DNA from 3 places in the Furfurilactobacillus curtus genome. Region 3 is predicted to be linked to each of the others. Evidence: predicted binding sites of a transcription regulator. Region 3 holds the regulator's gene; each other region holds the start of a gene.

Region 1 (10,246 bases), 600 kb from region 3:
CGTTGAGGTCGAATACTAAGCGACGTTCCGGCGAGGCAAAAAAGCCAAAATTGCCTAAGTGGGCATCGCCAGAGATAACCACAGGAATGTGGGTACTGGCTTGATGATTTAGGTCATAAGCCATCAGTTCAGCGGTCCCCCGAAAAAAGGTAAATGATGAGACACCCATCCGCCGATAGCGTTCCGGTAATAATTCGGGGACTAGCATGTCAGCGATGCGTGACATGAGCAGGGTGGGGTCTCGTTGTTGGGGAACAAAACGGCCCAACTGAGCAAAGGAAACTTGTTGGCGTAGTTGCTGGCCTTGTTGATGTAACGCTTGTTGAGATTGTGTGACTTGAATGTTTGTGAGATTGAGTCCGGTCTTTGGCATGACCCTGCACTCCCTTAATTAGTTAGTGTAAACGCCTTGGTTCCATAACTTGTGAACCAAGGCGTTTGTGTGCTTTGCGCAAAATAGCAAAGCTTATAAATATTTAGCGTCAAATTCAGGATCTTGACTGGTTAAAATCTTGGGACCATCTTTAGTGACAACGAGTGTGTGTTCATATTGACAACTCAGGCTGCCATCTAATGTGCGAACGGTCCAACCGTCATCGGCCACCGGTGCACATCGCCAATCACCAATGTTGACCATGGGTTCGATGGTAATCGTCATTCCTTCACGTAATCGCAAACCTTTACCAGGTTCACCGTAAGCGGGTACCATCGGATCTTCGTGCATCGTTGGCTGAATACCATGGCCTACGTACTCACGCACATCTCCGTAGCCCATTTCATCTTCGACATAATGTTGAATCGCCCAACCAATATCGCCAATTCGATTGCCAATTACAGCCTGATCAATGCCGAGATAGAGCCCTTTTTTAGTGACGTCCATCAGTTTTTTGACTTCATCACTGACATCGCCAACGGCAAATGCCCAGCAAGAATCAGACATGTAGCCATCGACACTGATCACTGTATCCACTTTAACTAAATCGCCGTTTTTTAGGAGTAAGGCTTTTCTTGGGAAGGCATGACAAACTTCTTCGTTCACACTGACACAAGTCGCGTAGTCGTAGCCCTCGAATCCTTTCTCTTCTGCTTTTGCATGGTGATCGTCTAAATAGCGGAGCGCATAGCGTTCAATTTCCCAACTAGAAATGCCTGGTTTGATGATGTCGCGCAAACCGATATGCATGCCGGCTAAAATAGCGCCAGCCTTGCGCATCCCTTCAATTTCACGGGGTGATTTTAAAGTAATCATGACTAATTTTCTTCTCTTTTCTACAAGACTTAGTTACTCACTCGTCTAGTATACCCATTTATGGTAAAAAATGCAGGGTCGAGAAAGCCAGCGTACGTGTGAGAATGCTTTGAGCCTAAGTAGCCGTGCGAACAATCGCATTTTCGACAGGAAACCAAGCGTGAAGGCGATCATGTTCTTCGTGCAAGCATAGCCTGATACTTCCTTGAGTAAAGTTGTTACCCTTAGTGACTTATCTGGTGGTAGGCTAATTCTAGATTAGAATCCCAATGATGAAATGATAAGAAAGCATGGGTGAGATAAATGGCAAAAATTTCGCAAACGTTAGATGTCGTCTATGATGCGACTTTAGATTTGAAATTAGATGTTTATTATCCAGAAAATCAATCATTACTTGGTGGCATTATTGATGTTCATGGTGGCGGCTGGTTTCGTGGTGACAAGGCTAAAGATGCCGATTGGGCCACCCGATTAGCGAATGAAGGCTTTCTAGTGGTGGTGCCCAATTATCGGATTACGCCAGCTGGATATTATCCAGATCCGTTGACGGATATGGACCACGTATACGATTGGCTGAAACACAGCGATTACGACTTTGATAAAAGCAAAATTGCCGCTGTTGGTTCCTCAGCAGGTGGGAATATGACGGTTGAAATGGGGATTAAATTTGGCATTCCGATTGTCTCACTTTCTGGAATTATCGACATTGAAGATTGGTTACAGCATCATGAAGCAGTCGTTGCTAAACCGGACACGACGCAAGACTTTAATGCAGCTAGTGCTCAAATCGATCAAACCGGTGCGAATGATTCCTTCTATAAATGGTTCGTGACAAATTACTTTAATGGTCGAACTGATCAGTACAAGGATGCAACGCCATATTTACATGTGACGGATCAAACTGGACCAATGTATTTAGCTAATTCGCTCAATGAATTTGTGCCAACGTCTGGCGTAATTAGCTTGGCAGAAACGTTGAACGTGCATCAAATTCCGTCCACTAGTCGTTTCTTGACTGGTTCACGTCACGCTAAAGGTTACTTAGATGATGTGTATGACGAAACGGTGGCCTTTTTAAAACGAAATTTAGCCTAAAATTGGGCGGTATGTTACTTAAAACAACCATGATTGCCAAAGGGTGATCGTGGTTTTTTGTTGTCTTGATTGTTTGAAAAAATATTCACATAGATTATTTTAATGGTGACTACCTCGTTTGACTATAATTCGAGTCAACGGTTACGGTTACACCATCAGAATTGTGATGTTATCGCTACCAATGTTTCCGATGAGGTTCATTGCACATCCGTGAATTCTACGATTTATTTTTGTGCATAAATTCATTTATAGACAGCTACGGAAAGGAAGTTTACTTTGGCAAATCAAACCATACATCAAAAAGTTGTTTTGATCGGCGACGGGGCAGTGGGTTCTTCATATGCCTTTGCAATGTTGCAGCAGCAAATTGCTGACGAGTTGGTCATAGTTGATATTCAAACTGATCATGTTAGCGGGGACGCCTTAGATTTAGAGGATGTTCAGCCCCTAACAGGGCCATTAAATGTGCATCCAGGAACCTATCAAGATGCAACTGATGCTGACTTGGTGGTTATCACAGCTGGTGTGCCCCGCAAACCTGGCGAAACACGCCTCGATTTAGTTAATAAGAATTTAAATATTTTGAAAACAATTGTAAAGCCCATTGTCGAGAGTGGCTTTGCTGGCATTTTCATCGTCGCAGCTAATCCAGTTGATATTTTGACGATGGCGACCCAGAAATTATCAGGTTTTCCACGGGAGCGGGTGATTGGTACTGGAACCTCATTAGATTCCAGTCGATGGCAAGTAGCATTGGCTAACCGTTTATCAGTTGATTTGCGCACTGTGGACGCCTATATCTTAGGTGAACATGGTGATGGCCAATTTGCCGCCTATCAAGCAGCGGCAATTGCTGGACAGCCTTTGCTCGCAGTGGCCGCCAAACAAGGTGTTAGCCAACTGCAATTAACAGATTTAGAGACTACAACCCGCAAAAAAGGTGGATCAATCATTGGACTAAAAGGGGCCACCTTTTACGGCGTAGCGACAAGTCTGATGCGTTTGAGTCGTGCAGTGCTACATAACGAGAATATCGTGTTACCGATTGGTGCACCAGTTGATGGACAATACGGCCTGCATGACTTATACATTGGCACGCCAGCAGTGATTAACGCGCAAGGGATTGCGCAGATCTTAGAAGTGCCGTTATCTGCGGATGAGCAAGCAAAAATGGTCGCGTCAGCCAAGTCTCTACAGGCCATTGCGGCTGATGCCTTAGGGGATTAAAACTTCTAGAGATAGATATTTCAGCCCGGTTGAATCAGTGGTGATATTAAGATTTTTAATCAGTCGTGTAGGGTTTGACTATCGAGCTAAACGCGCGCTATCTTAGGCATAACAAAAATATCGTGATTCATTGAACAACGATAGAACGTTCAAAGCTGTTTTTTTAGCAGCTATTGTTAATAATTACACAAGAAAGTGGAGGGACCACTAATGTCAGATTTTCGTGTAGAAGAAGATACAATCGGGCCAGTTGAAATTCCTACTGACGCGCTGTGGGGACCGCAGACGGAACGAAGCCGAAATAACTTTCCAACTGGGCAGTTTATGCCAATTGCCATTATTCGCGCGTTATTGCAAATCAAAAAAGCTGCTGCAGAAGCGAACTTAGAGTTAGAGCAGATTGATGCTGCAAAGGGCAAATTGATTGTGCGTGCGATTGAGACGCTATTGGCCCTCAATGACGAAGAACTGCGGAAGGACTTTCCATTGCGAGTCTACCAGACAGGCTCTGGCACACAAACGAACATGAACACCAATGAAGTTGTCGCTCATCAAGCCGCAAAAATAGACCCAACAATTGAAATTTTACCTAATGATGATGTTAACAAGGGCCAAAGTTCCAATGATATTTTTCCAACAGCGATGAACATTACAGCAAGTGTTGCGATTGCCAATTTGGAGGAAGCAGCCCAACATCTGATCGATGAACTCAAGGTAAAGCAGGATCAGTATTGGCGAACGGTTAAAATTGGCCGAACTCATTTGCAAGATGCGACGCCATTGACGTTTGGCCAAGAAATTAGTGGCTGGGTCAGTGCATTGGAACATGATCGCGATTATTTGAAGTCTTTGGATCACACGTTATTGGAATTGGCGATGGGTGGAACTGCTGTTGGCACTGGTTTAAACGCGGCACCAGGTTTTGCTGATGATATTGCTAACCGGATGAAGCACGTTTACGGGCAATCCTTCACTGCGGATACCAACAAATTCTACGGTTTGGCGCATCATTCTAATTTAGATGTGGTTCACGGTGCTATGAAGACACTAGCGGCCGATTTAATGAAGATCGCTAACGATGTCCGTTTCTTGGCTAGTGGTCCACGGGCGGCTTATGCAGAATTAAACATTCCAGCCAATGAACCAGGCTCTTCAATTATGCCTGGGAAAGTTAACCCCACGCAAGCCGAGGCAATTACGATGGCAGCTGTGCGGGTGATGGGCAATGATGTGGTGGTTACGATGGCCTCCTCACAAGGGAATTTCGAAATGAACGTCTATAAACCTGTGCTCATCGATGCCTTTCTCGAATCGGCTGAATTGTTGCGGGGCACGATGATTGGTTTTGCGGATAAGATGATTCATGGATTGACCGTTAATGAAACACGAATGCAAGAACTCGTCGACAATTCCCTGATGACGGTAACAGCTTTATCGCCACACATCGGCTATCATGATAGTGCAAAAATTGCCCAAGAAGCTGATCAGGCGGGCACCACCTTGCGCGAGGCTGCCCTGAAATCTGGGAAGGTTTCCGCTGCGCAATTTGATGAATGGGTTGATCCGTTGAAGATGACGAACATCGATCGATAATCAGTCCAAATGGAGGAGTTAGCATGGCATTTCTATTCCTAAGTGGTCTAGGTCTGACATCTTTGCTCGTTGGGGTGATATTAGCGGCCTTACCAAGTGAGACAATGCGCTATCGTGATGTAGCAGTGTCTGACATACCGATGGACGAAAAATAAGGGGAATAATTATGGGTTTAGAAAAGGTGAATTATAAAAAATTTCTTTGGCCGATCATCATTGGTTTGATCATCTGGTTTATCGCGCCTGTTCGCCCAGCAGGAATTTCGCTGGCGGCGTGGCATGTACTAGCTATTTTTGTTGCTACAATCGTTGGTTGTATTACACAGCCACTGCCGATCGCTGGGGTTGCTTTATTGGGCATGACTTTAACCGTTCTGTTGGGACTTGTCCCGATGGAAAAAGCCGTGACCGCCTTTGGCACGAATGTGGTCTGGTTAATCGCCATGGCGTACTTTCTTTCCCGTGGCTTCATTAAAACTGGCTTTGGTCGCCGTGTCGCGTTAAATTTTGTGCGGTTGTTTGGTCGGCGGACGCTTGGACTAGCCTATGCCTTGATTGGCGTAGATTTAGTAACTGCACCGGCAACCCCGAGTAACACGGCTCGTGCCGGGGGAATCGTCTTTCCGATCATTGATTCATTGGCGACAACTTTTGGCTCAAATCCTAAAGACGGGACTGAACGAAAAATTGGCTCATTCTTGATGTTCTCAGAATTCCAGGGAGACATTATCACATCGGGGATGTTTATGACCGCGATGGCACCAAACTTAGTTGCTGTTGCAATGGCCAAAGCCGCCCACGTTAACATTACCTGGGTCGGCTGGTTCTTAGCAGCTTTGGTGCCAGGGATTATCAGCTTGATTGCGGTGCCATGGATCATTTATAAATTGTATCCACCAGAGGTCAAAGAAACGCCAAATGCAAAAGAGTGGGCGGAAAAAGAACTGGCTGAAATGGGTCCGATGAGCGTGGCTGAAAAGATCATGTGTGGTGTTTTCTTGCTCGCATTGTTCCTTTGGGTTATTTCTAGTTTTATCGGTTTAGATGCAACATTGGTGGCCTTCATTGCTGTGACGCTCTTATTAATTACCGGTGTTTTATCCGTTCAAGATGTCTTAAAAGAAACTGGGGCATGGAACACAGTGCTGTGGTTCTCAATTCTGATTTTCTTAGCGAACCAATTGACAGCTATGGGGTTAATTCCGTGGCTATCTAAGTCAATCGGAGTTGCGCTTCACGGTGTCAGTTGGTTGCTAGTGCTCGTTGTTTTATTCCTGTTTTACTTCTACACCCATTATTTATTTGCAAGTGGGACAGCGCATGTTAGTGCGATGTATGCGGCCTTGCTGGCGGTGGCCATTTCAGCACATGTACCGGCAATGCTAGCTGCAATCATGTTAGCTTTATGTGGTCCGTTGTTTAGTTCCACAACCCACTATGCAAGTGGTCCAGCGACTGTTATTTTCGGGGCTGGCTATGTCAAACAGTCTGATTGGTGGCGTCTAAATGCCATCTTAGGTGTCTTTTACATTATCGTTTGGCTTGGCGGTGGTCTACTCTGGACCAAAGTATTAGGGATGTGGTAAAAGCTTCCATTTGATAATTCAGTTAAACAAACCATTTTTTGAGTCTTTGAAAATGGCTTGTTTTTTAGTTAGCTTATTCGTTTGCTTGTTAACGGTGGACAGATTGTTTTACTTTTTTGTTGAAACTCCTATGATGAATTTAAAATGGTAAATCAACGAGGAGGATAACTAAATGACAACAAAAGTGACGATTGGGAAGAGTTCAGTGATGACCACTAAGTTAGGTTTAGGGACGAATAAAGTTGGTGGTCATAACTTGTTTAAGGATTTAGTTGATGAGGATGGCGCTGCGGTTGTGAAAAAAGCTTTGGATCAAGGAATTCAACTACTGGACACGGCATATATGTATGGCCTTGGTCGTTCAGAAGAAATCATTGGATCAGTGTTGAAAAAATATGATCGCGATCAAATCGTGTTAGCGACCAAGGCAGCCCAGGACCCGGAAGATGATCTAAAGCCCAATAATGATCCAGACTTTTTGACTAAAGCGGTGGATGACGCGTTGAAACGACTGCAGACCGATTACTTAGACATCTTTTACATTCATTTCCCAGATGACAAGACGCCTAAAGCGGAGGCAGTGGCAGCGTTGGCTAAATTGAAACAGGCAGGTAAGATTCGTGCGATTGGCGTGTCGAACTTTAGCCTGACTCAGATTAAGGAAGCCAATCGTGATGGACAGGTTGATATTGTAGAAGATAATTATAGTTTAGTTCATCGACAACCAGAACAGGATCTGTTTCCTTACCTCCGCGAGCAGGATATTTCGTTTGTACCTTATTTCCCATTAGCGTCTGGATTATTGACCGGGAAATATTCTGACAAGGATGCAGATAAGTTCGGACAGTTCACATCGACAGAATTTAAAACAATAATGACAGCGGTAACTGTCGTGCGTAATTTAGCCGAACAACATGAAGCAACAGTCGCGCAAGTCGTCTTAGCATGGTACTTAGCAAACCCAGATGTGGCGGTCGTTATTCCTGGCGCCCGTAAGCCAGCGCAGGTAGAAAGCAACGTTCAGGCGTTAAATGTGCAGCTTTCAGATGTTGAATATGCGGAGATCGATCAAGCATTTGCTGCATTTAAAACTAGAAAATGATGTTGAACACTTTTGTTGAATATTAATAACAGGGTGGTCCAAACCATTTTTATGGTTTAGACCACCCTGTTATTTTTTTGACTTATTCCGCAGCTTCCAATAGAACCCGATTGGCCACCGCTTCATCCGTAATGATATCCGTTAAAAAGCCACCACGTAGGGCACCTAATAGTGCACGACTCTTGAATTTGCTTTTAACGATAGCGACACGGCGTGGAATGGCTAATAAATCGGTCATGGACTGACCCATCGTTTTATCTTGGCGGTTAAGTAGTTGACCATTAATGTCGTATGGCCGGCCAAATAGGACTCCGGCAATGGCCTGACTGGAGACATCTGGAAACAAATCAGCAAAGTGCTGCTTCCAAACAGGAATACTATTGATTGACGCTAAAGTACCAATACCAGCAAAGATGAGATCCAACCGGTTAGCGGATGTGAAGGCCTCTTGAAAGGCTGGTTCTGAAGCCAATTGCTCGCGGACGTGGTCATTTTTAATATAGAGTGGCGCTGGCATGGTGACAAAATGAGCATCAAATTTGGCAGCTGCTTTTTGAACCAAAGGGACCGTGCTGGCCGCCGTGTTGAGCTTTAAATTATCCCCGATAAACTGGGTAAAGACGAGGTTTTCTTGAACCTCAGCTTGAAAATGATCAATGATGTTCCAAACGGTCCCACCCCAAGTCATCCCGACTGTACGACTGTGGTGGATTAATTCTTGAATTTCGCTAGCGGCAAAGTCAATGATGTTAGCCGAATCCTTATCTGGCGATTCACTATCACGTAGGATAAACATATGGTCCAATTTAAATTGACGTTTGAATTGTAATTCTAATTCCAAATTTCGGGAGACTGGCGCATCAATACTGATTTTAACCAGTCCAGTGGCAAGTGCTTCGTCCAAAGCCTTGCTGAGCAAATAACGACTCAATTGGTATTTTTTTGACAGATCGGTAATTGGTAATTTAGATAGGTAATAATCTTGGGCAATACTAGCCAGTAAAGCCCGATGTTTCACGTCATCCATGAATTATGCCTCATTCTTTTTGTTCATTTATATACATTTCATCACAAGTTTTAACAAATGACAAGTCAATTCGTATATTTTAAAAATAAGCTGATAATATTTTTATGAATTAAAAATAATTGACTATTATTTGCAAAATTTAGACAGAGGAATTACACTGTGATTGTAGAATTCACTGAGTGGAACGTTGAATTATCAGTTCAATGTGATTATTTGCACGATAAGCGAGGAGATGGTGCGTCGATGGCAGCAACGGTTGTGGATCTGCATCTGCACGATCCACAAGTACGGCAGACGTGGATGACATTTTTAACGTCATTGGGCATTACAGATTTTGATAATAGTGAAACCGCGCAAATCGACTTTACGCTAGGTATCTATGAAGGTAATCGGTTGGTAGCGACTGGCTCGGCGGCAGGAAACGTCTTGAAATACGTGGGCGTTTGCAATGAAGGAGAAACCAATGGTGCTCGCTTCAACACGATTGTTTCCGCATTGATCAACCGCTTAGCTCAAGCACAGATTTTTCATCTATTTGTGTTTACTAAGCGACAGTATCAACAGAGCTTTCAACATGTCGGCTTTAAGGAATTGGCCCACAGTGACGTGGCTGCTTTGTTAGAAACAGGCGATATAGGTGTCGATGACTTTTTAGCAGCTGTACCCCGGATCGCTGATCAGCAGACCAAACAAGTTGCTGGTATTGTGATGAACGCTAATCCATTTACCAACGGACATCGTTATTTAGTCGAAACAGCGGCTAAGGAAAATGACCTCGTATACGTGTTTGTTGTGAACACTGATGTTTCTTTATTTGGCACCGAACAACGTGTTCAGTTGGTCAAAGCTGGTACTGCTGATTTGAAGAATGTCAAAGTCATCAATGGTGGTGACTACATGGTCAGCTATGCGACTTTTCCAGCCTATTTTTTGCCGACGCCGGATCAACAGATTGACTACCAAACAACTTTAGACGCCCGGTTATTTCGCGAACAGATTGCACCAGCTCTGGCTATTTCAAGACGTTACGTGGGTAGCGAACCGCGCTCACATACGACAAATATCTACAATCAAGTACTCCAGCGAGAATTACCGCCTGCCGTAAAGGTTAAAGTGGTTGAACGTAATCACACGCCAAGTGGTGCATTGATTACCGCCACCGCTGTGCGCCAGGCAATTGCCGAAAATGCGCTGGAGTCCGTGCGTTCATTTGTACCAACAACAACCTTTACCTTTATTGAGCAACATCTTGATGAGCTGCAAGCTCGCATTCAGAAAGGAATGAACATTAATGGAAATTAAACAAACCGCGTTGGCGGGAACTGTGGAATCCTCTGACATTCAAATCATGCTTTCAAAAGGTAACGA
Region 2 (10,246 bases), 410 kb from region 3:
GTGTCGCCGTTAAACGTTCTTCGGCACTAGCTGAGCGTGGTAAATCAACCAAGTCTCCAATAATTAAGGCGTCAGCGGTTACAAAATCCGTCATTATACCAAGATGCACCTGTGCGTTCGCACAACCGCTTGCAGCTGTTTGTACATCTTCATAGACTTGTTCAGGCTCTTGGGTCGAGGATAAGACACTTACTGTCATTGGCAAGTCAAGTGTTAACGCACTCGTTAAAAATGTTTGGTTAAACTGCCCTGTTCCATATAGAACCACACTTGGTTTCATTCAAAGCCCCCTTCTTCTAAACCGAATCCATCGCAGCTCACAATACCGCTATTAGGAAAATGGTTACACTAACTAATCAAGATCAATTCGTTTCAGTTTATTAGTTTCTATTTATGGTTAATTGTACCGAAGCTGGAATGAAGTGCAAGAAAAAAGAGCGCCCGGCTAAGCCAGTCACTCTTTTGCAAACACATGCACTTAATGTTAGATATGGGTTGGGAAACCGATCGCAATGTCTGCAGCTTCTTGAATTGGTTCACTCAACGTTGGATGTGGGTGAATCGTCAAGGCAACATCCTCGGCGTTCATGTGTGAGTTGACCGCCAAGCTAAGTTCAGCAACTAAGTCACTCGCATCTGGACCAACGACTTGTGCACCAACAATTGTGTTGTCGTCTTTGGTTGTCACTAAGCGAACAAAACCATCTGCTTCGTCCATCGAAACGGCCCGAGCGTTACCAGCGAATGGGAACTTCGCGGTAGATACTTCCAAGCCCGCTTCTTTAGCTTCTGCCTGCGTGTAACCAACCGTAGCTAACTCTGGATCAGCAAAACATACAGCAGGAACACTGACATAGTCGTTAGCTGTGTGATGACCAGCAATCGCACCAGCGGCAACTTTGCCATTGAAGAAAGCTTTGTGGGCCAATGCTGGACCATTGTTGACAATGTCGCCGACTGCATAGATATGCGGTGAAGCCGTTCGACCTTGGTCATCGACCTCAATGAAACCACGTTTATCTAACTTAATGTCAGTAAACTCTAGTCCCAAATTGTCTGTGTTCGGCTTTCTTCCAACCGTCACCATGCAGTAGTCGGCCTTCAATGTTTGCGGTTTGCCGTCAACTTCATAGGTAACAGTCACAGAAGTGTCATCTTGTTCAGACTTCTTCGCCATCGCACTGGTCACAACATCGACCTTGTGTGCCTTCAAATTCTTCAAGACAAGGGAAACCATGTCTTTTTCGAAGTTAGGCAAGATGGATGGGGTTCCTTCTAAGATAGTCACGTGAGCACCTAAGTTGGCATAAGCACCAGCCAATTCAGTTCCCACATAACCACCACCGATAACGACTAATTCTTTAGGAATTTCTGGTAAGTTCAAGCCACCAGTTGAGTCAACGACCCGGCCTTCGAATTTAAAGTTAGGAATTTCTACTGGTCGCGAACCAGAGGCAATGATGAGGTCTTTAAAGGCAATTGTCCGACCAGTATCACGGCTCATGAATTGCTTTGGACCCGGTGCAATGACCCGCAATTGTGTATCAGAATCCATCGTTGCTTCACCACGAATGACTTCAACCTTGTGTTTCTTAAGCAGCATGGCAACACCACTAGTCATCCGGTCAACGACCTTAGTTTGCTTCCAAGTTTGCGTCTTACTGAAGTCAATCTTAGCGTCAGCCGTCGTAATCCCGTAAGTTGAAGCATCTTTTGCTTCTTGCAAACGGTGACCGGCTTGAATCAAGGCTTTCGATGGCACACAGCCAACGTTTAAACACACCCCACCAAGGGTTTCAGATTGTTCAATGACCGTGACTTGTTGACCTAGTTCAGCGGCCCGAATTGCGGCAACGTACCCACCAGGGCCCGCACCAATGATTACTGTTTCCTTTTGTTCAACATCAGCCATTATTCAATCATCCCTCCATCAAAAGCATGTCTGGGTCGTGCAACAAGGCCTTCAATTCGTTCAAAGCCCGTTGTGCAGTTGCACCATCGATCAAACGGTGGTCGTAACTCAAGGACAGCTTCAACATATTACCAACGACGATTTCACCATCTTCGTTGACAATTGGTTCTTTTGCGATTTTACCAACACCCAAGATAGCAACTTCTGGGTAGTTAATAACTGGTGTGAACCAGCCGCCACCGATTGAACCAACGTTACTAATTGTAATGGAGCCACCGCTCATTTCAGCAGCAGACAACTTGTTATCTTGCGCTTTCTGAGTATTTTCAGTGATTTCCTTGGCAATGGCAAACATACCCTTAGCGTCAGCGTTCTTAACGTTTGGTACGTACAAGCCGTGGTCAGTATCGGTCGCAATTCCGATGTTGTAATAGTGCTTGTAAACGATTTCTTGCGTACTGTCATCAATTGATGCATTTAACGTTGGGAAATCTTTTAAGACCGCAACCAAAGCTTTAGCAATGTACGGCAAGAAAGTTAAGTGAATATCGCGATCAGCGGCAGCAGCTTTGTACTTCTTACGGTTAGCCATCAATGCAGTAACGTCAACGTCGTCAAATGACGTAACGTGTGGCGCAGTGTGCTTAGAAGTAACCATTGCTTTAGCAATTGCCTTACGCGTCATGGACATTGGTTCACGTGTTTCTAATTCGGGTGTCGCAGAAACGTATGGCTTGATTGGCGCAGCAGCAGTATCAGCAGTTGGTGCACCTGGGGCAGCTGGTGCAGGGGCAGCTGCTGGTGCAGCGCCGTTCTTAGCAGCATCAACGTCAGCTTTAGTCACTTGGCCATGCTTGCCTGATGGTGCCACAACCGTAATATCGACACCGTTATCACGAGCGTATTGGCGAACAGATGGCATCGCAAGTACGAGCTTATTAGGATCGCTTAACACAGGATTAGCACTAGCTGTCGCAGCGGGCGCTGGTGCATCGGCTGGCGCTGGTGCGGCTTCAGGAGCCGGCGCTGGTGCGGCCTCTGCTGCTGGTGCGGCCTCTGCTGCTGGCGCAGCAGCCTCATCATCACCGGTATCAGCAGAACCATCATCGATTTCAACTAACGTATCACCGATTTTGGCTGTTTCACCTGCTTGCATAAAAATCTTTTTAACCGTCCCAGACACTGGTGATGGTAATTCAGAGACAGACTTGTCATTTTGAATTTCAACTAAGGTGTCATCTTCAGCAATCTTGTCGCCTTCTTTAACATCCCAAGCGGCAATTTCGCCTTCTGCCATTCCTTCACCAAGTTCTGGCATTTTGAATTTGTAGGACATGGAGTATCTTCCTTTCATCGAATTTCCGGAGTGTTCCGGACAATCGTTGGCTATTTAGCGTAGCCGCGCGTTTAGTAAGTCAAAATTTCGCGAACCTTCGCCTCAATTTCAGCGGCATCAGGAATCCAGTCGTCTTCAGCTAAGGCAAATGGGTAAACACTGTCTGGCGCAGCTACGCGGCCAATTGGCGCATCCAATGAAAGAATGTCATCTTCAGCAATATCGGAAACAACTGTGGCGCCAACCCCAGCCATGCGTTGTGCTTCTTGAACAACGACAACATGGTGTGTCTTGTCGATTGACTTGAAGATAGTGGCTGTGTCGATTGGTGATAGGGAAACTAAGTCGATGACTTCAACAGAAATATTTTCATCAGCCAACTTGTCTGCTACTTTAAGCGCTTCGTTAACTTCAGAACTATAAGCAACAACTGTAATGTCTGTCCCTTCACGCACAACTTTAGCTGTATCCAATGGAACCGTGTACTTGTCATCTGGAACATCGGCCTTCATTGAACGATACAATTTCAGGTTTTCCATGAACAAGACAGGGTCATTGTTTTCAACAGCTGAGATCACAAGTCCCTTAGCATCATATGGGTTAGAAGGTGTAACTACCCGTAAACCTGGTACGCCAGTGAAGAAATTCTCCAAGTTGTCGGCATGCATTTCAGCCGTGTGAGTCCCACCACCAAATGGGGTCCGAATGGTGATTGGCATATTCTTCGTGTTACCAAAACGGAACCGTGTCCGTGCCATTTGTCCGGCAATCGAGTCGACTGCTTCAAATGTAAAGCCCATAAATTGGATTTCAGGTAATGGCCGCCAGCCAGTGGCCGCTAATCCCATTGCCAAGCCTAAAATACCTGATTCAGCTAATGGTGTGTCGAAGACCCGATCTTCACCATATTTGTCTTGTAACCCTTGAGTGGTACGGAAAACACCACCGTTTTTACCGACATCTTCACCGAAGATTAACGTCTTGTCATCGTCACTTAAGACCTGATCAAGTCCGTCAGTAATCGCTTGAATATAAGTTTTCGTAGCCATGATTACTTCGACTCCTTTGCTTCAAATTCGGCAATTTGTGCCGCAATGTTCGGAGTTGGTACTTCGAACGTGTTCTTCAATAATTCAACATTAGTTTGTTTTGGTTCACCATCAGCAGCCTTCAATGCTGCTTTGAAGTCAGCCTTGCATTGATCCGTGTAGTCACTTTCTTGCTGATCAGACCAAAGACCTTTATCAGCTAAAACTTTTCGTAAACGAATTAATGGGTCAATATCATGCCATGGCTTCTCTTCTTCTTTAGTCCGGTAACGCGAAGGATCGTCACCAGCAGAACTGTGAGCGCCATAACGATAAGTTAATGTTTCAATTAAGACAGGACCATTGCCAGCAGCAGCAAAGTCACGAGCAGCCTTGGAAACAGCGTAAACGGCAAGAATGTCCATCCCATCAACTTGAACAGATGGAATTCCGGCAGCGACCGCTTTTTGAGCGAGTGTCTTGGCAGCAGTCTGCTTCTCACGAGGAACAGAAATGGCGAATCCATTGTTTTGAACAAAGGCAACCAATGGTGCTTGGAAAGCACCAGCGAAGTTCAAACCTTCATAGGTGTCCCCTTGCGAAGTCCCACCGTCACCGGTATAAACGAACGCAACGTTCTTTTCACCGTTCTTCTTAATTCCTAAAGCGGCACCGGCGGCTTCAACGTATTGGGCGCCAATGATGATTTGTGGCATCCATGCACGATACTTTTCATCATAAATGTTGCCTAAAACGTGACCACGTGACCAAAGGTATCCTTTTTCAACCGAACTACCATGCTGAATTAACTGTGGTAAGTCTCGGTAAGCAGGGAATAGGAAATCTTGTGGTTCAAAGGCGGAAACACTCCCCATTTCACTGGCTTCTTCACCAGCAGTTGGCGCATAGAATCCTAACCGTCCTTGACGAGAGAAGTTCATCGTTTGTTCATGCAATGCACGTTCCCAAACCATCTTCTTCATAAAATCAACCAGTTGGTCATCACTAAAACTATTGAAGACCTCTTGATTTACAACTTTGGCAGAACCGTCTAAAACTTGCACCGGTTTGTAGTCACTGCCTAAGTTATTCTTGATCGCAGCGAAGTCTACAATTGGCTTAGATGAATCGTTGTTTGCCATAATGCACACATTCCTTTCTATTTCTTGATGACAGCTGACACTCGTTCACTGTCTAATAAATTCAGTCAACAAATGTATGCGCTTTCATCTTTCACGACTTATTGTAACGCGTTACAGAATCGCAATGCAAGGGTTTTCAAAATTGTTAAATAGGTCACAAGCCCTTTCTCTTGTCTTCAAAAACTTGTGAAGTTTTTGAACAGTATCCTTAACAACTGTATAGCAAGTCCCTTGCAACCGACCAGTCACGAGTTCCTCTATTGATCCCTTTGTCCAAAATTGCTATTTTCATCCCACTTTCAATATTCACAAGCTTCAATGCATGGTCGCTGAAAACGGCGTGACAATCATCGTGATTTCGACTTATTGTTTAAACATTCACTATATTTGTCGTCTAAAACTTGCTTGTTCTGCAGGTAGGCCTGGGTATTATACTAAGACTAAAAAATCGTCAAACCTCAACCGCCGCTAAGGCTACCCTTGGATGACCTGATTGCGTATGGTACACTAAAATCAATGAGTGAAACAAGTTTACGGTCAGTTAAAACCATTTGGAATGCTTTGACGATCAGTAATGAAAGTTCAACTTAATTCGTTTACGACCCAAAAAACATTTTGACCGAATTATAATTTAGGAGGCACTTGCGCGTGATTTTAATGGAAGATATTATTCGAGACGGTAATCCGACCTTACGGAAATACGCGGAAAAGGTGGCCTTCCCGCTTAATGATGAAAATCGTCAGCTAGCTGCTGACATGATGGAATATTTAGAGGTGAGCCAAGACCCGGAACAAGCTGAAAAATATCAACTACGTGCGGGTGTCGGGCTAGCTGCTCCTCAAGTTGATGTGTCTCTTCAAATGGCGGCCGTCTTGGTCCCATCTGCCGTCGAGCCCGAAGATCCTGATGATCAAGCGTCAATTGCCGAAGCTGCCAAGACTGCTCGCGATAATCCAATATTCAAAGAAGTCATCATTAACCCAGTTATCGTCAGTCAATCCGTTCAACAAGCGGCGTTGACAGAAGGTGAAGGCTGTTTATCCGTTGATGATGAGCATCCTGGCTATGTTCCCCACGCTGACCGCATTACGTTGCGTTACCAGGACCTCGATGGTAATGAACACAAAATTCGTTTAAAAGATTATCCTGCCATTGTGTGCCAGCATGAAATTGATCATCTCCATGGTGTTTTATTTTATGACCACATCAATCAAGCTGAACCCTTCGACGCTGAAGATGGCACTTTATTGATTGGCTAACTAGCTAAACTTTAATGAAACAATGTCGATTCTTGATCATTGGAAAATAACTTCATCTACTATAAAAGTAGCTTGGCAAACAAAAATTTGTTTGCCAAGCTACTTTTACGTTAAATCAATCAAATTTGCATCACGATACATTTGACGTTTATACAATCCACCAATTTTGCTAACAAACAAGGCCGTTTTTCCCAGTCCCCTTAGCTTCAGTTTGCCACCCAATTCAGATCGGACATTCCAACTTTTAATGTGTTCTCATTCGATTTAGGAATTGTAATTTTTGCTCGTCGCGTTAATCTAGCCACACTAATTAATGGCGCTTCATAATTCTACCAACACTTCTCTTCTGCCTTTGTCGATAGACTTGATCGCTTCACACCGAGAGCATCGGAAATCTCCTAATTATTCAGCTCGATTAGTGCTTTGCGATGAGTCTACTTGAGAGGCATTGAGTTTGCGTAAATCCTGGACGTATTCGATCGTCGCTTCATTAACTAAATAGGCAATATCAATATGCAAACGCTGTTCAAACAACCATAAATCAGTGACAACAAAAGTTGGTTGATCTGTTTTGACTCGTTTAATGTGGTTTGCTAAGGCATATTCGCCGAGTGCATTATTGACCGGCCGGCGCAAGTTAGGCAATTGTGCAGCGGTTAGCTCACCGTCTGGCAGTTCGTATTCAAAGTCCATCACGCCACGTCCCCAGACGTCAGCAACTGTCTCAGACTTTGTAAACGTCTGCTGATCACTAGCTAACCAGCCTTCACTAACAAGTTGCTTCAACACATTTCGCATGGCCTGATCAGTCACCTGTTGAGCGTCATTTCTGACAATCGCCGTTGCTCGACGAATAATCAATCGATGAATGTAGTGATATACCAAGTAAGCTAAGACCAATCCAATAATTATCGTCACCAATAATGTCAAAGTTGCCACCCACTTTCCTATTCATATTCTATCACAAACACTGGCCATTCCGTTGTTATCACCGGTCCAGTTAGTGTACATCAGTTACGGGCTATGTTAATATAGAACGCAAATGTTGTGATTTCACAACCATGTTCGGGAGAAAACCTTATATCAACATTGGACTAGTAACTCACGCTTGCTAGTCTGGTTCTTGATGCACCAAAAATAACCATTTATTTTTTTATTTATTTATAGAGGAGATTTTACGATGATTTTTAAAGTTTATTATCAAGATTCTAAAATTCGGAACCCTAAACGTGAGGACACCCACTCATTATATTTGGATGCTGAAAATGAGGCCGCTGCTATGAGTGCCGTGGAGGCCCACACAGACTACAACGTGGAATCCATCGAAGCGCTTGAAGGTAACGCCTTAGACTATGAACAACAAGGCGCCAACTACAAACTCACGGAGTTTTAGTCCATGGCGAAACTCAATTTAAAAAACAATGAAACTGCCGTTTACGCCGTCGGTGGTTTGGGTGAAATTGGTAAAAACACGTATGGCGTTCAGTTTCAAGACGAAATCATTGTAATTGATGCCGGCATTAAGTTCCCCGAAGACGAATTGCTGGGAATTGATTACGTCATTCCGGACTATTCGTACTTGAAACAAAATGAAAGCAAAATTAAGGCCCTCGTTATTACCCATGGTCACGAGGATCACATTGGTGGGATTCCTTTCCTATTACAGCAGATCCATGTGCCAATTTATGCTGGTCCACTACCAATGGCCTTAATCAAGAACAAATTAGAAGAACATGGCCTCTTACAAACGACTGAATTGCACGAAATCAATGAAGACACCGTGCTGAAATTTCGTAAAACAAGTGTGTCGTTCTTCCGAACCACCCATAGTATTCCAGATACGCTAGGAGTCGCGGTAAAGACACCTTCTGGAACCATTGTGCAAACGGGTGACTTTAAGTTCGATCTCACCCCGATTAACACGCCCTCACCTAACCTACAGCGGATGGCGAAACTCGGCGAAGAAGGCGTGCTTGCCTTATTATCAGATTCAACCAACGCTGAACGTCCTGAGTTCACTAAGTCTGAACGCTGGGTCAGTCAATCAATCCACAAATTATTTGATAAAATCGACGGTCGAATCATCTTTGCGACCTTTGCTTCAAATATTTCCCGAATTGAGCAAGCTGCTGAGGCGGCGATCCAACACCATCGTAAAATTGCTGTGTTTGGTCGTTCAATGGAAGCTGCCATTGTCAATGGTCGCGAGCTGGGTTATTTGAATATTCCTGATGATATTTTAGTTGACGCTTCAGAACTCCGAAACTTACCGGCCAATGAAACTTTGATTCTATGTACAGGCTCTCAGGGTGAACCGATGGCTGCCCTTTCACGGATTGCCAACGGTACTCACCGACAAATTTCCATCCAACCGAATGACACGGTCATCTTTTCCAGTAATCCAATCCCTGGGAATACGACGAGTGTGAACCGCGTCATTAACGAATTGGAAGAGGCCGGCGCTGAGGTCATTCATGGTGCCGTTAACAACATCCATACTTCTGGACATGGTGGCCAAGTTGATCAAGAGTTAATGTTACGGTTAATTAAGCCCAAGTATTTCATGCCAATTCATGGTGAGTATCGGATGCAGAAAATCCATACACAATTGGCTGAGCTTTGTGATGTCCCGGATGACCATTCGTTTATCATGGAAAATGGAGATGTGCTGGCCTTAACGGCTGATTCAGCTCGAATTGCCGGTCATTTCAATGCTGGTGACGTCTACGTTGATGGTAACGGTGTTGGGGATATTGGCAACGTCGTCTTACACGATCGGCAGATGCTGTCTGAAGAAGGTCTCGTTGTGGTCGTTGCCACGATTGATTTAAAGAATAAAGAGATTCAAGCCGGTCCAGACCTACTTAGTCGCGGTTTTGTCTACATGAGAGAATCCGGCGACATGATCAATGAGGGCCGGCGGCGCGTGTTCAGAACTATCCGTCGTGCGATGAAGGATGGTAATGCCACGGAAGCCTCAATTCGGACTGCGATTATTGATGATTTGCAAAGTTTTCTCTATGAGAAAACTGAACGACATCCATTGATTCTACCCGAATTAATCATGACCAGTACCAACGCTAAGCCTGCCGTTAAGAAGCGTCAGGCCACAAAAAAGGCGTCTACTGAAGCCTAATACTAGACCATTAAGCACTACCTTTTCACGATTTGAAGAGGTAGTGCTTTTTTTGGCCATTTTGCTAAAAGTTATCTTTACAATCTGACTTTTCATTTCGTTACTATTACTGTAAGCGTGGCCACCCTTACAAAACTAAAACAGTCCAAAGGAGACTAACTTCATGTCAGATAAATGGCTTACTAGTTCCGTTCAATTCGAATTCATTGGTGACGGTCACTTGCTTCCCGTTAAACGAACCTATCCCAACGTGGTGGAAAGCGCAACGACTGAACAACTAATGAAATTTGGCCAGGCAATCGCTAGTTTAACTACCGACACCTTAAGTGACACCACACTGATTAAGAAAGAAGCCGTTGCTGGATAACCGCTAATCCCTCTCATTCTCATAAAAAGGAGCGTAAGCTAGATGAAAAATCTTAGTTTAAAATT
Region 3 (10,246 bases):
GGTGCCCAACACACGATTAGTGGCGGCACCATTGGCTCTGTGTGGCGATAATGCTGCTATGGTTGGGGCCGCGGCACATGTGGCATTGGCACAAGGTGTTCGAGCAGACATGACCTTAAACGCTGATCCAAGTCTAGAATTTCCTTGGGCAGCTGGTGTGGAAGCATAGTCATCGCCGTTTCTTGCAAAAAAGGATGAAACCACGGATTTACTCCGAGATTTCATCCTTTTTTGGTCGAATGAGTGATTGAATCATTTGAGTCTAAAAACTTCGTAACTGGTAAAATTTGTGAATCACTAGACATCTGTTGAACGGGTGCTTAATCTAAATGATGATTTTGGTTAAATTGTTCCAACGTCTCACTGGCCACTGTCCACTGTTGTTCGATTGTTTCATTTTCTTGATTAAGGGCGTCTAGTTTATGCTGTAAATCGGTCAGCTTCCCGATATCAGCTGCGTTTTCAGGCGCTTGCATTGTGGTGGTGACCTGACGTATTTCGGCATCTAGTTGGTCAATCTGTTCTTCCAATGTGTCGACTAAGCGTTGATGCTTTCGCTGCTCACGTAGGTCGGCTTTGCTAGCTTGGTAGGCCGTGTTAGCAGCGTTAGTCGTGGGTTGTTGATTAAGCTCACTTGGGGTTTGCTGACTCAAGGCAGCTTGATAGTCATCATAATCACCCTCGAACCAGCGCGTACCACTAGCAGATAGTTCAACGACTTCGGTTGCGACTTGATTAATGAAGTAACGGTCATGTGAGACGAATAAGACGGTGCCCATAAACTCATTGAGCGCTTCTTCAAGCACTTCTCGTGAATCGATGTCTAAGTGATTGGTGGGTTCATCTAGAATCAAGAAATTGTCGTGATCGAGTGACAGCTTGGTTAAGGACAACCGCGCTCGTTCACCCCCACTTAATGCGCTAACAGGTTTAGCAACATCATCACCAGTGAACAGAAAACTGCCTAATAGTGTTCGAATTTCACGTTCTGCCATGGTTGGATGGTCATCCCAAATTTCATTTAAAACGGTCTTTTCATCATGGAGAACGGCTTGTTCCTGATCGTAGTAACCAATGGTGACATTGGCTCCAATTTTGATCGTGCCTGCTAAAGCTGGTCGCTGCGATAAAATTGTTTTTAAAAGCGTCGACTTACCAACGCCATTTGGTCCGACAATACCGACTGCATGCTGTTTAATGACGTTAAGGTCAATATGATTCGCTAATGGCATCTCGGCAGTATAGCCAATCTGCAAATCAGCAACTTTCAAGACTTCTTTGCCACTGTCATGCTCAGGCTGGAAGCGAATGCGAATTGAACGATCATCATCCTTTGGTGCTTCTAGGCGATCCATTTTGGCTAATTGTTTGCGACGGGCCTGTGCTCGTTTTGTTGTAGAGGCGCGCACGATATTTTTATTAACAAAGTCTTCCAATGCACTAATTTGGGCTTGCTGTTTGTCAAACGCACGTTGTTGTGTTTTGATACGCGCTGCTTTTTGTTGTAGATAAGCAGAATAATTTCCTTTGTAGTGAGTGAGGGTGCCTTGGTTCATGTCATAAATAGTCGTAACCACATGGTCCAGAAAGTATCGATCATGAGAGACAATCAGGACAGCTCCGGGATATCCCTTAAGATAATCTTCCAGCCAAGATAGGGTTTGAATATCTAAGTGGTTGGTCGGTTCGTCTAAAATCAGTAAGTCTGGTTGCTGCAATAAGTACTTTGCTAAGGCTAGCTGTGTTTTTTGACCACCTGAAAATTGCGTGACGTTGCGATCATACGTATCTTCATCAAAGTGAAAGGCATGTAAGACACCGCGGATCAGGGCTTGATAGCCATAACCATTGTGGTCGCTAAAATTTTGTTGTAGTTGATCATATTCGCTTAAATAACGGTGGTAAGTCGTACTTTGATGATCTGCTGTGGGATCCGCAATCAGCGCTTCTAATTCGTGTAATCGATGTTCTTGTTGACGCTGTAAACTAAATACAGTGAGCATCTCGTTCCAGACAGTATTATTTGAAGTTAGCCCGGCATCTTGGGGGAGGTATCCCACCGTAACTGCTTTACCAGTGGAGATGGTGCCAGCATCAGGTTCATTTAAGCCTGCAATCATTTTTAATAAGGTTGATTTGCCAGCGCCATTGCGACCAACTAAGCCGACACGTGCGTGATCTTCAACCGTCATAGAGACATTTTCAAATAAGGTATCGGCGCCGAAACGACGTGCGACTGCTTGTACTTGGAGAACATACATAGTCGAAAACTCCTTCACTCATCAAACGATTTCATAACTACCATTCTAACATGTCGAGCAATGAAGCGGCATGGGTTACCAAGCGGCTGCGCTGATTGAGCTTGTGAAACAAGTGGTTGGTAAAGGATTAATGACGATGATTATAAAAGTTCGTGATTTTAATTAATATCAACAGTACGAAGTTTTAGGAAAAAGACAGTCGATTCAAAAGCTTTCAGATCAAGGTAAATCAGGATTTTATTAAGCCAAACGGCAAGAAACTTTGTGAAAGAAACAGATAAAAGAATGAAATTTACTTCACAATAAGTGACCCTATGCTATAATTGGTCTACACATTAGTTTCACAAGCGATACTAATCGAACAAAAAGGAGTGAACCGTCGTGGCCGAACAACGAATTCCACGTGCGACAGCAAAACGGCTGCCGATCTATTACCGTTATTTAAACATTTTATTGGATGCGGATAAGACCCGCGTTTCTTCAACCCAGTTATCGGAGGCGGTTAAAGTCGACTCTGCAACTATTCGTCGCGACTTTTCATACTTTGGTGCCCTCGGCAAAAGAGGCTACGGTTATGATGTTGCAAAGCTCATTGAGTTCTTTAAAAAGATTCTGAATCAAGATCAATTGACCAATGTTGCATTAGTTGGGGTGGGGAATTTAGGCCATGCATTATTGAACTTTAATTTTCATCAAAACAGCAATGTTCGTATCAGCGCAGCCTTTGATGTTAACGACAATATCGTAAACACAGTTCAAAGTGGTGTGCCAATTTATCCATTATCAGAAATGGGCCGTCAATTGCAGGATCAGCAAATCTCGATCGCCATCGTAACCGTTCCAGAACGTACAGCACAGGATGTGACGGAACAATTGGTTAAGGCCGGAATCAAGGGGATTCTGAACTTTACGCCACGTCGCTTGTCTGTACCTGACTCAGTGCGGGTTCAAAACGTTGATTTGACTAATGAATTACAGACACTCATTTATTTCATTGATCATTATGCTGAGATTCTACCAACTGAGGGTGAACAAGGATAAACAGTTGTGATTATTAGCTGAATACAAAAGGATGAACGTCGGTTGCTTTGCGAAGTGACTGACGTTTTTTTAAGCATCGCCCAGCTTAATCCTTATGCCTTGTTGACAGCTATCAATTAGCAGTGTGGGTCCGGGGCTGCTAATTTTTTTGACTAAGTTTGACCAAAAGCCTTGCATTCAGAATCGGGGATGGTTATTATAGACCTTGTTGTTAGCACTTAGACATTAAGAGTGCTAAAAGCGTTTATTTCAACGAAAATTATTGGAGGGATTAACGTGTTAAAACCATTAGGAGATCGTGTTATTTTACAAGCTTCTGAAGAAGAAGAACAAACCGTTGGCGGTATTGTCTTGGCAAGTAATGCGCAAGAAAAACCAACGACTGGAAAAGTTATCTCTGTCGGTGCTGGCCGTGTATTGGACAACGGTGACTCTGTTGCACCATCCGTTAAGGAAGGCGACACAGTAATGTTTGACAAGTACGCCGGGACCCAAGTGACTTATGACGGTGCAGATTACCTAGTTCTCCATGAAAAAGATATTGTCGCAATTGTTGAATAATTTTCGACCTAAATTGCGTAAATAAAGACGAAATAAAAAATAGTTGAGGTGGAAATTCACATGGCTAAAGATCTAAAGTTTTCTGAAGATGCCCGCAGCTCAATGCTTGCTGGGGTTGATAAATTAGCGAACACGGTTAAAACCACACTTGGACCAAAAGGTCGCAACGTTGTACTTGAACAAAGTTATGGTTCACCAACCATCACTAATGATGGTGTAACGATTGCTAAAGCAGTTGAATTGGCTGACCATTTCGAAAACATGGGTGCAAAGTTGGTTGCTGAAGTTGCTTCTAAGACTAATGACATCGCTGGTGACGGGACGACAACTGCTACGGTGCTCACACAATCCATCGTAAACGAAGGCATGAAGAATGTGACTGCCGGTGCCAACCCAGTTGGGATCCGGACAGGGATTGAAAAAGCGACCAATGCAGCCGTTGATGCTTTACACAAGATGAGCCACGACGTCAAAACTAAGTCAGACATTGCTCAGATTGCTTCGATTTCGGCTGCAGATCCAGAAGTTGGTGAATTGATTGCTGACGCAATGGAAAAGGTTGGCAATGATGGCGTTATCACCATTGAAGAATCTAAGGGGATCGAGACTACTTCGGATGTAGTTGAAGGGATGCAGTTTGACCGTGGATACATGAGTCAATACATGGTTACCGATAATGACAAGATGGAAGCTGACTTGGATAACCCATACATCTTGATCACGGATAAGAAGATTGCTAACATCCAAGACATTTTGCCATTACTGCAATCAGTTGTTGAACAGGGCCGTGCTTTACTGATCATCGCTGATGACATTACTGGTGAAGCATTGCCAACGTTAGTCTTGAACAAGATGCGTGGTACGTTTAACGTCGTTGCTGTTAAGGCCCCTGGCTTTGGTGATCGGCGCAAAGCGCAGTTGGAAGATATTGCTGCTTTGACTGGTGGTACTGTGATTACTGACGACCTCGGCTTGAACTTGAAAGACACGACTGTCGAACAGTTGGGTCAAGCTGGTAAAGTTACTGTTACCAAAGATAACACGACGATCGTTGAAGGCGCTGGTAACAAGGCCGACGTTGACGAACGGGTTGCCAACATTCGAACTGAGTTAGAAGCAACGACTTCAGACTTCGACAAAGAAAAGTTACAAGAACGTTTAGCTAAGTTATCTGGTGGGGTTGCCCGAATTAACGTCGGTGCTGCAACTGAGACCGAATTGAAGGAACGTCGTTACCGGATTGAAGATGCGTTGAATGCGACGCGAGCCGCAGTTGAAGAAGGCTTCGTTTCTGGTGGTGGTACTGCATTAGTTAACGTTATCGAAGCAGTCGCTGCATTGGAAGAAGAAGGCGACGTTCAAACGGGAATTAATATTGTTCTGCGTGCGCTTGAAGAACCAGTGCGTCAGATTGCTGAAAACGCTGGTAAAGAGGGCTCAGTGATCGTTGAAAAGCTGAAGTCACAGAAACCAGGGATTGGTTACAATGCTGCAACTGATGACTGGGTGGACATGGTTGATGCTGGGATCGTGGACCCAACCAAAGTAACACGGTCAGCCTTGCAAAATGCTGCGTCCGTTTCCTCCTTATTATTAACGACCGAAGCCGTTGTGGCTGAAGAACCAAAGCAGGATAACGGTGCTGATGCAGCAGCTGCTGCTCAAGCTGCTCAAATGGGCGGTATGATGTAGGCTAAAACGCCAACCGTTGATTGATTAAGACTGTTTAATAAACAAGGTGCTCACCAATTTTAGTTGGTTGAGCACCTTGTTTGCATTTATCACGTAATCTGTTTAATTTGGACTAGCTCTTGTCTAACACCTTTTAATTTAGTCGAAAGGGAATATCTAATTACGATTGTTTCTATTGCTTATCAGTGTTCGACAACAATGACTTGTTTGACACTAATTTTTCACATGGCCTTTATGCAAAATCTAGTGTAAGATAAGTTAGCTGAAAGCCGCAGAATATTGCTGGCTTTTTTGACGTTTGTGGGCGAGAAATTTGTGACGCAAATGTCGTTGTCAGTAACTTTAATTTATAGAAGGTAGGTGCAATGTTGTACCTGCCAAAGGGAGTTTCAAAATGTGGCGGTATTTAAAGCGATTGCTCATTGGTAAACCGCTAAAAACTTTGGATGAAGGCGGTCAGGCACTGACCAAATTTAAGGCCTTGGCGTTGCTTTCATCAGATGCATTGTCCTCTGTTGCGTACGGGACTGAACAGATCACCACGGTGTTGGTCACATTATCGGCAGCAGCTATTTGGTTTTCTTTACCAATTGCCGGCATTGTCCTCATTTTGTTGTTGGCGATCACGTTGTCTTATCAACAGATCATTCACGCATACCCATCAGGTGGGGGCGCCTATGTGGTTGCGACGACTAATTGGGGCCGTCCAGCTGGGCTAGTGGCTGGTGGATCCTTATTGGTGGACTACATGCTGACCGTGGCCGTTTCGGTAACATCAGGTACCGAAGCGATCACCTCAGCAATTCCAGCCTTATATCATCATCAAGTAGCAATCTCGATTGTTATCGTGTTATTTGTGATGACGCTGAATTTGCGTGGTATGAGTGAATCAGCCAACTTCTTGACGATTCCGGTATATTTCTTTGTGGTCATGATTTTAATCATGATTATCGTGGGAATTTATAATATTGTGACTGGTCAAATTACCTATCATGCCACTGCGGCAGTCGGGGCTCCCGTCCAAGGAATGACGGCGTTACTCTTTATTAAAGCCTTTAGTTCAGGTTCGTCTTCATTGACTGGGGTGGAAGCAATCAGTAATGCGGTGCCAAACTTCAAGAAACCAAAAACGAATAATGCAGCGGCGACATTAGCCATCATGGCCACGATTCTTGCGTTCTTCTTCGGGGGGATCACCTTTATCAACTACTGGTTAGGGATTAAGCCGATGGCGACTCAAACCGTGCTTTCACAAATTGGTGTCGGCATTTTTGGTCACGGCTTGATGTATTACTTGTTACAAACAGCCACTGCGATGATTTTGGCCGTTGCAGCTAACACTGGGTTTTCAGCGTTTCCAATTCTGGCCTTTAACTTGGCTAAGGATAAGAACCTGCCACATGCCTACATGGACCGCGGTGATCGACTAGGCTATTCCAACGGAATTATCACCTTGGCCGCCGGTGCGATTGCATTAATCGTGATTTTTAATGCTCAGACGACGTTGCTAATTCCGCTTTATGCGGTCGGGGTCTTTGTCCCATTTGCGTTATCACAATCAGGCATGATTATTCATTGGCGTCGAGAGAAGACTGGCTTTTGGCAAGGGAAAGCCTTTATTAACTTTGTCGGGGCATTCATATCTGCAGCCATTGCGATTTTCTTATTTGTGACTCGTTTTGGCAATGTTTGGCCTTACCCGCTGGTGATGGCCTTGCTTATGTGGGTTTTTCATAAAATTCATCAGCATTACAAAACGGTTGCTGAACAATTAAGGGTTGCCGAAAATATTGAAACAGCTCCTCATCACTACGATGGTGCGACCGTGATCGTTTTGGTTTCTAACGTTACTCGAGTTACCAAAAATGCGATTGACTATGCTGAATCAATTGGAGACTACGTCATTGCGATGCACGTGTCCTTCGATCAAAATCCAAATAAGGAAAAAGAAACCGTCACGGAATTTAAACGGGATTTTCCTAACGTCCGTTTCGTTGATATTCACTCATCGTATCGCTCCGTTTCTGGGCCGGTTTTGCGTTTCTGTGATGTTATTGCCAAACGAGCGGCTGAGCGTAATTATACGACGACTGTTTTGGTCCCGCAGTTTGTACCACGACGACCCTGGCAAAACATTTTGCATAACCAAACAAGTTTACGGTTAAGGTCTGTATTGAATTCACGCGAAAACATCATCGTTTCAACCTACAACTATCATTTAAAACAGTAAGCATTTGCCTGATTAAATCAGGCAATAAGTTTGGTGCTGGGGATGCTTATCAAAAAGCGAGCGGGACATCAGCCGGTAAACGACTTATGTTCCGCTTTTTGGTGGTTTAGCACTTGTTTTTGTCTCAACCGCCTATTTAGCGATATTTACGTATTGTTTACGTAAACAATACAGCTTCATCATGATCATTTTACATTGCCTCAGTATGCTTAATGTACCGAGTCAGTTGTCGCTGATTTCGGCAATAAGAGAGAAGAGGTTGAACCATGAAAAAAGCAGTTTTAGCGAGTGTACTTGGGTTAAGCTTAGTTATGACGTTAGCAGGGTGCGCATCAGACAAAAAGAGTAGTGCAGCCCAAGCTGATCAAAAGCTGTCGGGGAAAGTGGTTGCAGTTGGATCAACCGCTTTACAACCATTAGTTGAACAAGCTGGTCAAACCTTTCAAGAAAAAAATAGCGGTGTTACCATCAATGTCCAAGGTGGCGGTTCTGGCGCCGGCTTAGGTCAAGTTCAAAAAGGAGCAGTTAACATCGGCAATTCAGATTTATTTGCCGAAGAACAAAAAGGACTTGATCGGACAGGGATGAAGGACCATAAGTTTGCGGTTGTTGGGATGGCTCCAGTTGTTAATAAAGATGCCGACGTGAAAGATATTAGCAAACAACAGTTGATTGATATTTTTACCGGTAAAATCACGAACTGGAAAGAAGTTGGTGGGGCTGACCAAAAGATTGTGGTTATTAATCGGGCCAAAGGATCAGGCACCCGAGCAACATTTGAAAAATATGGGCTCGATGGTGCTCAAGCAATGCAAAGCCAGGAACAAGATTCTAATGGAACCGTTCAAAAGATCGTTGCTACGACGCCTGGGGCCGTTAGCTACTTAGCCTTTTCCTATGTCAAAGACACGTTACAACCGTTGTCAATTGATCGTGTCGCCCCAACCGATGCCAACGTTGCAACAAACAAATGGCATATTTGGTCGTATGAACACATGTACACCAAAGGCAAAGAAAGTGCGACGACTAAGGCCTTCCTGACCTACATGACGAGTTCGTCGGTTCAAAAGGGATTAGTGAAAAAATTAGGCTATATTCCATTGACGAGTATGCAAGTCAATCGAACTGTTGACGGCGCGGTGCAAGATCGTAAATAAATCGCTTTAATTTAAACCAAAAAACTGATCATGTGACTTCGGTGAAGAAATCACATGATCAGTTTTTTGATTGATAAGGGATCCACGCGGTGGTTGGCATTGTCTCGAGAATTTGTGCGCGACCGTTGGTTTGATTCATTAAATCAGTTTCAAAAGTGTCGTCGGACGATTCGAGTAGAAGTGTTAAGGTAACGGCTGCGCCATAATCGACATGATCAATGTTGACGACCCGCTCAGTGAGCCAATTCATCAGCGGCTCAGCTTGATCATAGTTGAGGGAGATTTGATACGCAGTTAATGATTGTCGTTGCAAACGCGGGGCTTGATTGACTACGAGACTAGCTGAGCTACCGTATGCACGAATCAGGCCACCAGCGCCTAGTTTGATGCCGCCAAAAAAGCGCGTGACAATGATAATGACGTTGTGCAAATTGTCATTCGTTATAACATTTAACACTGGGGAAGCAGCTGTGCCACTTGGCTCACCATCATCGCTTTGCCGGGTAATTTCATTGTGGTCGCCTAAGACATAAGCGTACACGTGATGGGTTGCTTTAGGCAGTGATGACTTAACCTCGTTAATGACTTGATTGGCGGCAACTTCAGAGGAAATTGGTGCAATGGTAGCTATGAAACGTGATTTCTTAATCGTTTGTTCGATGGTTGTTTGTTGAGCAACGGTGATTAAAGTGGGTTGATCCATTGAGATTTTCTCCATCAAATTAAGTTTGTTTTCCGTATGTCATTAGGTAGCCAATAGTCTGAAATTGGGAGGAAAACTTGATATGCAAGCTGGATTATTATACGGGCGCCAGTTGACCGCCATTGATTTGCCCCAAGATGCTGATGTGACAAGATTTAACCACCGTCCAAGTATGATCGAACATGGTCGCTGGATTATTTGTCAACGTTGCCATGAACGCTCATTGAAACAACAAGTTCGTTTACCGGCAGGCGGCTATTATTGTCCCGCTTGTTTCTTATTAGGCGCTGTTCATAGTCAGCAACCGTTGTTTTCGTTACCGGAGCCTAATTATTTCACACCGGTAGCTCAACCGCTATCGTGGCGCGGAACATTGACCCGGTTACAAAAACAATGTGCGACTCAAATTAACGATGTGTTTCGGCAAAATCAGCAGCATCTATTATGGGCGGTAACAGGAGCAGGTAAGACAGAAATGCTTTTTTTAGGACTAGCTGATGCGATTCGTATGGGTAAGCGAGTTGCGATTGCTTCACCACGAGTGGATGTTTGTTTAGAACTGTATCCGCGCCTGCAGGCAGCCTTCACTGAGGTGCCCATT

What was found. Region 3 encodes Rex, which represses fermentation and respiration genes when NADH is low (regulators of the CRP and FNR family bind a similar motif). Its sites were predicted from a motif close to TTGTGAANTANTTCACAA; they were not measured.
Region 1: ACYQ0Y_RS07060 (class II fumarate hydratase) is a predicted target of Rex. The motif match lies at 3,745-3,762, and genes of this name have one in related genera.
Region 2: pdhA (pyruvate dehydrogenase (acetyl-transferring) E1 component subunit alpha) is a predicted target of Rex. The motif match lies at 5,561-5,578, and genes of this name have one in related genera.

Annotation. Positions count from the first base shown of each region.
Region 1 covers NZ_BAAHXU010000001.1:1,496,983-1,507,228, forward strand. Annotated here, with positions in the region: gene ACYQ0Y_RS07040 (DUF2252 domain-containing protein) at 1-373, opposite strand, end outside; gene map (type I methionyl aminopeptidase) at 467-1,249, opposite strand; gene ACYQ0Y_RS07050 (alpha/beta hydrolase fold domain-containing protein) at 1,553-2,344, shown strand; gene ACYQ0Y_RS07055 (L-lactate dehydrogenase) at 2,621-3,571, shown strand; gene ACYQ0Y_RS07060 (class II fumarate hydratase) at 3,782-5,164, shown strand; gene ACYQ0Y_RS07065 (hypothetical protein) at 5,188-5,319, shown strand; gene ACYQ0Y_RS07070 (anion permease) at 5,331-6,749, shown strand; gene ACYQ0Y_RS07075 (aldo/keto reductase) at 6,922-7,851, shown strand; gene ACYQ0Y_RS07080 (sugar-binding transcriptional regulator) at 7,934-8,878, opposite strand; gene citC ([citrate (pro-3S)-lyase] ligase) at 9,122-10,180, shown strand; gene citD (citrate lyase acyl carrier protein) at 10,170-10,246, shown strand, end outside.
Region 2 covers NZ_BAAHXU010000001.1:478,969-489,214, forward strand. Annotated here, with positions in the region: gene ACYQ0Y_RS02485 (Rossmann-fold NAD(P)-binding domain-containing protein) at 1-280, opposite strand, end outside; gene lpdA (dihydrolipoyl dehydrogenase) at 485-1,912, opposite strand; gene ACYQ0Y_RS02495 (2-oxo acid dehydrogenase subunit E2) at 1,920-3,248, opposite strand; gene ACYQ0Y_RS02500 (alpha-ketoacid dehydrogenase subunit beta) at 3,320-4,297, opposite strand; gene pdhA (pyruvate dehydrogenase (acetyl-transferring) E1 component subunit alpha) at 4,300-5,418, opposite strand; gene def (peptide deformylase) at 6,067-6,678, shown strand; gene ACYQ0Y_RS02515 (hypothetical protein) at 7,081-7,617, opposite strand; gene ACYQ0Y_RS02520 (DNA-directed RNA polymerase subunit epsilon) at 7,859-8,071, shown strand; gene rnjA (ribonuclease J1) at 8,075-9,814, shown strand; gene ACYQ0Y_RS02530 (DUF1659 domain-containing protein) at 9,978-10,181, shown strand; gene ACYQ0Y_RS02535 (DUF2922 domain-containing protein) at 10,224-10,246, shown strand, end outside.
Region 3 covers NZ_BAAHXU010000001.1:892,650-902,895, reverse strand. Annotated here, with positions in the region: gene tsaD (tRNA (adenosine(37)-N6)-threonylcarbamoyltransferase complex transferase subunit TsaD) at 1-169, shown strand, start outside; gene ACYQ0Y_RS04565 (ABC-F family ATP-binding cassette domain-containing protein) at 321-1,556, opposite strand; partial or broken gene ACYQ0Y_RS04560 (ATP-binding cassette domain-containing protein) at 1,737-2,177, opposite strand; gene ACYQ0Y_RS04555 (redox-sensing transcriptional repressor Rex) at 2,643-3,302, shown strand; gene groES (co-chaperone GroES) at 3,579-3,863, shown strand; gene groL (chaperonin GroEL) at 3,924-5,555, shown strand; gene ACYQ0Y_RS04540 (APC family permease) at 5,950-7,785, shown strand; gene ACYQ0Y_RS04535 (phosphate ABC transporter substrate-binding protein PstS family protein) at 8,052-8,942, shown strand; gene ACYQ0Y_RS04530 (YigZ family protein) at 9,001-9,645, opposite strand; gene ACYQ0Y_RS04525 (ATP-dependent helicase ComFA) at 9,728-10,246, shown strand, end outside.